Regions from separate parts of the Bradyrhizobium sp. PUT101 genome, predicted to be linked through region 2. Evidence: predicted binding sites of a transcription regulator. Region 2 holds the regulator's gene; each other region holds the start of a gene.
The links. Region 2 encodes PhoB, which activates phosphate uptake and scavenging genes when phosphate is short. Its sites were predicted from a motif close to TGTCATNNANCTGTCAT; they were not measured.
Positions count from the first base shown of each region.

Region 1: ACSHT2_RS18020 (ExeM/NucH family extracellular endonuclease) is a predicted target of PhoB. The motif match lies at 1,221-1,237, and genes of this name have one in related genera.
Region 3: ACSHT2_RS15505 (YdcH family protein) is a predicted target of PhoB. The motif match lies at 739-755, and genes of this name have one in related genera.

Region 1 is NZ_CP197207.1:3,688,229-3,690,428, reverse strand. Features, by position in the region: gene ACSHT2_RS18025 (type I secretion system permease/ATPase) at 1-860, opposite strand, end outside; gene ACSHT2_RS18020 (ExeM/NucH family extracellular endonuclease) at 1,361-2,200, shown strand, end outside.
Region 2 is NZ_CP197207.1:3,819,723-3,821,922, forward strand. Features, by position in the region: gene ACSHT2_RS18670 (GcrA family cell cycle regulator) at 1-287, shown strand, start outside; gene phoB (phosphate regulon transcriptional regulator PhoB) at 522-1,229, opposite strand; gene phoU (phosphate signaling complex protein PhoU) at 1,244-1,960, opposite strand; gene pstB (phosphate ABC transporter ATP-binding protein PstB) at 1,972-2,200, opposite strand, start outside.
Region 3 is NZ_CP197207.1:3,148,077-3,150,276, reverse strand. Features, by position in the region: gene ACSHT2_RS15515 (hypothetical protein) at 1-176, opposite strand, end outside; gene ACSHT2_RS15510 (YdcH family protein) at 306-512, opposite strand; gene ACSHT2_RS15505 (YdcH family protein) at 842-1,021, shown strand; gene ACSHT2_RS15500 (NAD(P)/FAD-dependent oxidoreductase) at 1,161-2,200, opposite strand, start outside.

The DNA.
Region 1 (2,200 bases), 130 kb from region 2:
ATGATCGACGCGGCGATCATCACGCCGCCGCTGGCCAGCCCCTCGATCACGAGATAGGCGCCGAGGCCGAGCAGTGCCGATTGCAGCATGAAGCGCAGCGCCTTCGACAACGCGCCGAGCGATCCGGCGATGTCCGCGTTGCGCTGCTGCGCGGCGACGAGATCGTCGTTGGCGGCGCCGATCCGGTCGATCAACCGCTGCTCCATCCCCAGCGCGGCCACGATTTCGGCGTTGCGCCGACCGGCTTCAAGCTGGACGCCGCGGATTGCGCCGGCACGCGAGGCGTCCCGGGTCGGCGCCCGCGTCAGCACCTCGGTGAGCAGCGCGATCCCGAACAGCAGCACCGCGCCCGCGACCAGCGTCCAGCCGAGATAAGGATGCAAGAGAAAGCAGCCGGCGAGATACAGCGGCATCCACGGCAAGTCGAACAAGGTCGTCGGGCCGAGCCCGGAAAGGAACGACCGGACCGAGTCCAGGTCATGGGACAATTGCAGGCCGCGATTTGCGCCGCCGCCGCGCAGCGGCCCGCGCAGGATGTTGCAGACGACCGGTTGCCACAGCGCCGCGTGCAGCGCCGATCCGATCCGGGTCAGAATGCGCTGACGCAGCAGATCGAACAGCCCTTGCATCGCATACGCCGCCGCCACCGCGATCGACAACGCGATCAAGGTCGGAATGCTGTGCGAAGGAATGACCCGGTCGTACACCTGCAGCATGTAGATCGAGCCGGTGAGCATCAGCAGATTGAGCACCGCCGAGAACAGTCCCACCGTCAGAAAGGCCGTTCTGCAGGAGGCGATCGCGGCCGACGCGAGATCGCCGGACGCGGGAGTCGACGCGGAGGACGTTGTTGCGGTCATGATACTCAATTCAAAACGACGTCGGACCGTCACGGTCGGATGCGGTCGGCGTTCGTTAGCGAGGTTCAACGTCAGGCGCATGACAAGCGCGGCGCGCGAAAACGCGGGCCGGCGGCAACGAGGCCGCGACATCCTGCGACGAAACGCCGCCTCGGTTCGGAAGTTCGGCGCGCAGGCCGGCACTCGAAACCTGGCGTGGTCGCCCCTCGCGGCGCGCTGATCGAGCTGTAGCGCGATGACTCATTGGCGATTGCTGCCGGCCGAGAGAGGTCGAGCGCGCCGCCTGTCGCAGGTCGAGTCGTTGGCTCGCACGGTCTTCGGCGCCTTTCGTGTCGCGACTTCACCGGCCCGTTAAGAAGCAGTCACCGATCTGTTGTCGTCGGCGTTCTATTAACACTCATTAACGATCCGTTAACAATCGGCCGTCTGGACCGCGCCCTTACGCATGCCGTGAGGCGGCGATCCGCGACGTCTTCTCTCAAGCGCTGGAGTGGCGATACATGTCGACGACCCCTCATGTCCTGGCGAACGGCGATTTCCTGCAGGACTGGTCCAATACCGGCCTTATCACGACCAACGATGACTGGTCGGGGGTCGCATCGATCGTCGGCTATCTCGGCAACGATGTCGTTTCGGCCGCCGGGGTGGACGCGCGTACGGCCACCGGATCGTCGTCGGGAGATGTCGACGTCGTCGCCAACCAGACCAACACCGCCATCACCAACGGCGGTGTGGCCGAATTCCAGATCGCCAACCCGACGGTGGCGCTGAACGGCTCAAACAGTGCGGATGCCCCCGGCCTCGTGATCCATCTCGACGCCACCGGCCGCAAAGATGTCCGGCTGAGCTTCAACGCACGCGACCTCGACGCCAGCACGGACGACTCCGCGCAGCAGATCAATGTGCAGTACCGGCTCGGTTCGAGCGGGGCGTGGACCAACGTTCCAAGCGGCTACGCCGCCGACGTCACCACCGGCGGTGCCGCGACCCAGGTGACGCCGTTCGATCTGCTGCTGCCTGCCGCCGTCGACGGCCGCAACGACATCCAGCTTCGCATTCTCACCACCAACGCCGTCGGCAATGACGAGTGGGTCGGTATCGACGACATCCGCGTCACCAGTTCGTCCGAATCGTCGATCGAAGCGCAGCACGTCGCCTTCGCGCCGGATTCGCTTACGGTGTCGCATGACGAGGGTAACAGCGGTCCGACCGTCTATCAGTTCACCGTCGAGCGCAGCGGCGGCACCACGGGCGACGTCGCGTTCTCGGGAACGATCGCTTCGGCGCAGACCGATGCGGCCGACTATGTCGGCGGCGAGCCGGTCAGCTTCAGCGGCAAC
Region 2 (2,200 bases):
GCCCCGTCGCCCGCGGCAACACCGCGCTGGCGCAGGCCTTCGAGGTCGAGGTGGAGGCCGAGCCCGTCACCTACGACAACGTGGTGCCGATGAGCCAGCGGCTGTCGCTGCTGGAATTGAACGAGGCAACCTGCCACTGGCCGGTCGGCGATCCCTCCAGCCCGGATTTCTTCTTCTGCGGCGGCAAGGCGCTCTCGGGCCTGCCCTACTGCGCGCAGCATTCGCGCGTGGCGTATCAGCCCGCAGCGGATCGGCGGCGCGCACCGGCGAAGCCGGGCACGCGGTGAGCTTATAGATCTGGCTGATTGCAGCCGTCACATGATGACGGCTCGACTTACTCGGTGTCATCCCCGCGGAGGCGGGGATCCATAACCACAGGGCGCAGTGATTGCGCGAGATGGCTACTGCGAGTCTTCGCCAAACCACGTCCTGTGGTTTTGGATCCCGGGCTCGCACTACGCGCGCCCCGGGATGACGGCCAAGATTGTTGCCGCGGCTCGCTAATTCGACATTCACAAAACTCAGGTCTGCTCCGCCTTCGCGAACCGATCGTCCAGCGCATAGCCGGCGCCACGGACGGTGCGGATCGGATCCTGCTCGCGGCCGAGATTGAGCAGCTTGCGCAGGCGGCCGATGTGGACGTCGACAGTGCGCTCGTCGATGTAGATGTCGCGGCCCCAGACGCTGTCGAGCAGCTGCTCGCGCGAGAACACGCGGCCGGGATGCTCCAGGAAGAACTCCAGCAGACGATATTCGGTCGGGCCGAGATCGATCGGCCGGCCCGAGCGCGCCACGCGGCGCTTGTCGCGGTCGAGCTCGATGTCGCCATAGGCGAGCACGGTGGCGAGCCGCTCGGGGCTGGCGCGCCTGAGCAGACCCTTCACGCGCGCCAGCAGCTCCGGCACCGAGAACGGCTTGACGATGTAATCGTCGGCACCGGTCGCAAGTCCCCGCACCCGCTCGCTCTCCTCGCCGCGCGCGGTAAGCATGATGATCGGCAGCTGCTTGGTTTCGGGACGGGTGCGCAGCCGCCGGCACAGCTCGATGCCCGACAGGCCCGGCAGCATCCAGTCGAGCACGATCAGATCGGGAATGTGCTCCTTGAGGCGGGTGTCGGCGTCGTCGCCGCGCATAACCGTCTCGACGTCATAGCCGTCGCCTTCGAGGTTGTAGCGGAGAAGCTCGGTGAGAGCTTCCTCGTCCTCAACCACCATAATGCGTGCGCCCATGTTGTCGTCGCTCCTTAGGTATTCGGCACCGTCGTGGCGAAGGTCGTCATGTCGCCCTTCGGCCGCTTGTCGGTGATCGCCTGGCCCTCGATCATGTAGAACACGGTCTCGGCGATGTTGGTGGCGTGGTCACCGATCCGCTCGATGTTCTTGGCACAGAACATCAAATGGATGCAGAAAGAGATGTTGCGCGGATCCTCCATCATGTAGGTGAGGAGTTCGCGGAACAGCGAGGTGCAGATGGCGTCGACTTCCTCGTCGCCTTTCCACACCGCCATCGCCGCCGGCAGATCGTGCGCGGCATAGGCGTCCAGCACCGACTTGACCTGCTGCTGCACGAGGTCGGTCATGTGCTCCAGCCCGCGGAACAGTTTGAGCGGGTGGAAGTCGGTCTCCAGCGCCGCGACGCGCTTGCCCATGTTCTTGGCGAGATCGCCGATGCGCTCGAGATCGGTCGCGACGCGCATGGCGCCGACGATCTCGCGCAGATCGACCGCCATCGGCTGGCGGCGGGCGATGGTGAGCACGGCGCGCTCCTCGATGCGCTTCTGCAGCATATCGAGCTCGGCGTCGGTGGTGACGACGCGCTGACCGAGCGTGACGTCGCGGCGGATCAGCGCGTCGACGGAATCGACGATCATGCGCTCGGCAATGCCGCCCATCTCAGCGACCAGGCGGGTGAGCTCCTGCAGGTCGGTGTCGAAAGCCTTTGCGGTATGTTCAGAACCCATGTTCCGTCTCCTCAGCCGAACCGGCCGGTGATGTAATCCTGCGTGCGCCGGTCGGTCGGCGACGTGAAGATCTTGCTGGTGTCGTCGAACTCGATCAGCTCGCCGAGATACATGAAGGCGGTCTTGTCGGAGACGCGGGCCGCCTGCTGCATGTTGTGGGTGACGATCGCGATCGTGTAGTTCTCGGACAATTCCTGGATCAGCTCCTCGACCTTGGCGGTCGAGATCGGGTCGAGCGCC
Region 3 (2,200 bases), 670 kb from region 2:
TCCGGAATGCAGCCGGCGGAAATCGCCGCCTGCAATTCCTCCAGCTCGGCTTCCAGATATTCATTGGCCATGATCAGCGCCTTGATGGTGCTGCGCAGATTGCCGTCGCACATCGCGATCGCCTGGTCGCAGGCCTGTTCATAATGGCTGTTGTCGAGAAGGGGCGTTGCCGACATTTGCGTTGTCCTCGTGCCGTGGGCTTTGGCCTTTTCGGAGAATTGGGCGCTTCGAAATGTTCCTATTTTGTTCTAATTGAGTCAAGCGGATTCATGTGGGTGAGCGCGCGGCGCAGGCCGGCTCACGGATCAGGCGATGATGTCGGGGGTAATCTGGTCTTCGATGAACGCGATGCGATCACGCAACAACAGCTTGCGCTTCTTCAACCGCTGTAACCGCAATAGGTCGGGGGCGGGCGATTGATGCAGTGCATCGATCGCGGCGTCCAGATCTCGGTGTTCCTGCTGCAACCGGGTGAGCTCGGCTTCGAGCTCACGCTCGTCTTCATTGGTCATGTCTGCGGTGGCCGAAAACCGATAAGCGTGAGATTAAGGCTGTGGATGCCCTGTGGAAATTATCGTCCTTGCGCGGCGTGATCGCAAGCGATCTGCGATCCTCGCTCGCCGGTCTCCCGCAACATATTTCTGCAGGCCGACGCGGTGTTGCGCAGGCGCATTGATATCATGGATTTTTCCCGCGCGGTTCCCTTAGTCACGCTTCGTTACATATGAACTTTCAAAAATGACACTGCGACGACGGATACCCATCGACAGGATGAATCGGTGATGTAGACTTAATCGTCCGGATCGAATCCTGAGGTTCAACCCTACCGAGGAGGTTTCGAATGACAATTCAGGCACATCTTGTTGAATTGGAACGGAAGCACAAACTTCTCGAAAACGAATTGCATGACGCTCTCGTGCACCTTTCAACAGACGACCTGCAAATTGTTGAGTTGAAGCGCCGGAAGTTGATGGTCAAGGACCAGATCGAGCGTCTGAAGCACGGCGACACGCTCCACTAATGACCCCCGTAACACCGTAGAGTTGATCACATCCTTCCACGCAGGGATGAGAGCATTCGTGCTCATCCCTGCTGCAAGGTGGCGCAAGATGTTTGCCTGGCGCCAGCTTTGCCGGGACGTCGTTTCTCGACGCGAACCGTTATTCACCTCGCTCCAAAACGCTCTGGATGTCTGCGAGCTCGGCGACGTGATCGGCGATCGCGAGCGACGACGTCAATCCTGGGGATTCGATACCGAACAGGTTGATCAGGCCTGCAACGCCGTGGTCGCGCGGGCCCTGAATCAAAAAGTCCTGAGTGGCCACAGCCGGCGGAACGATCTTCGGGCGGATGCCCGAATAGCTCGGCATCAGCGCGCCATCGGGCAGCGTCGGCCAGTATTTGCGGATCGCCGGATAGAAGCGCTCGGCGCGTGACGGATCGACCTCGTAGTTGATCGTCTCGATCCATTCGACGTCGGGCCCGAAACGCGCCTGTCCTGCCATGTCCAGCGTCAGATGGACCCCTAGCCCGCCGGGTTCGGGCACCGGATAGATCAGGCGCGAGAACGGTGCCTTGGCGTTGCAGCTGAAGTAGTTTCCCTTGGCGAGATAGGCCGGAGGAATCCGGTCCAGCGGCATGCCGTCGACGTTGCGCGCGACATTCGTCGCCGACAGCCCCGCGGCGTTGACGAGGAGGCTGCATTGCAGCGTCATCGGCGCCTCGCCGCCGGCCTCGACCTCGATGACGCCGGCAGTCGCCTTGGCGCGGATCAGCGGGGTGTGAAACGCGAACGCCGCGCCGGCGTCCTCGGCCTCGCCGCGCAGCGAAAGCATGTAGGCGTGGCTGTCGATGATGCCCGTTGACGGTGACAGCAGCGCAGCATCGCAGGCGAGCGCCGGCTCCAGCGCCCGCGCGGCCTCACCCGTGAGCAGCTGCATGTCGAGCACGCCATTGGCCTCGGCATGCGCCTTGATCGATTGCAGCTTCTCGGTTTCCTTCGCATTGGTCGCGACGATCAGCTTGCCGCAATTCTTGTGGGGGACGCCGCGTTCGGCGCAGTAGCGGTAGAGCGCGTGCCTGCCGCCGACGCACATGCGCGCCATCCAGCTCCCGGCGCGGTAGTAGATACCGGCATGGATCACCTCACTGTTGCGCGAGGAGGTGACGGTGCCAATGGCCTCGGCTGCCTCGAGCACGA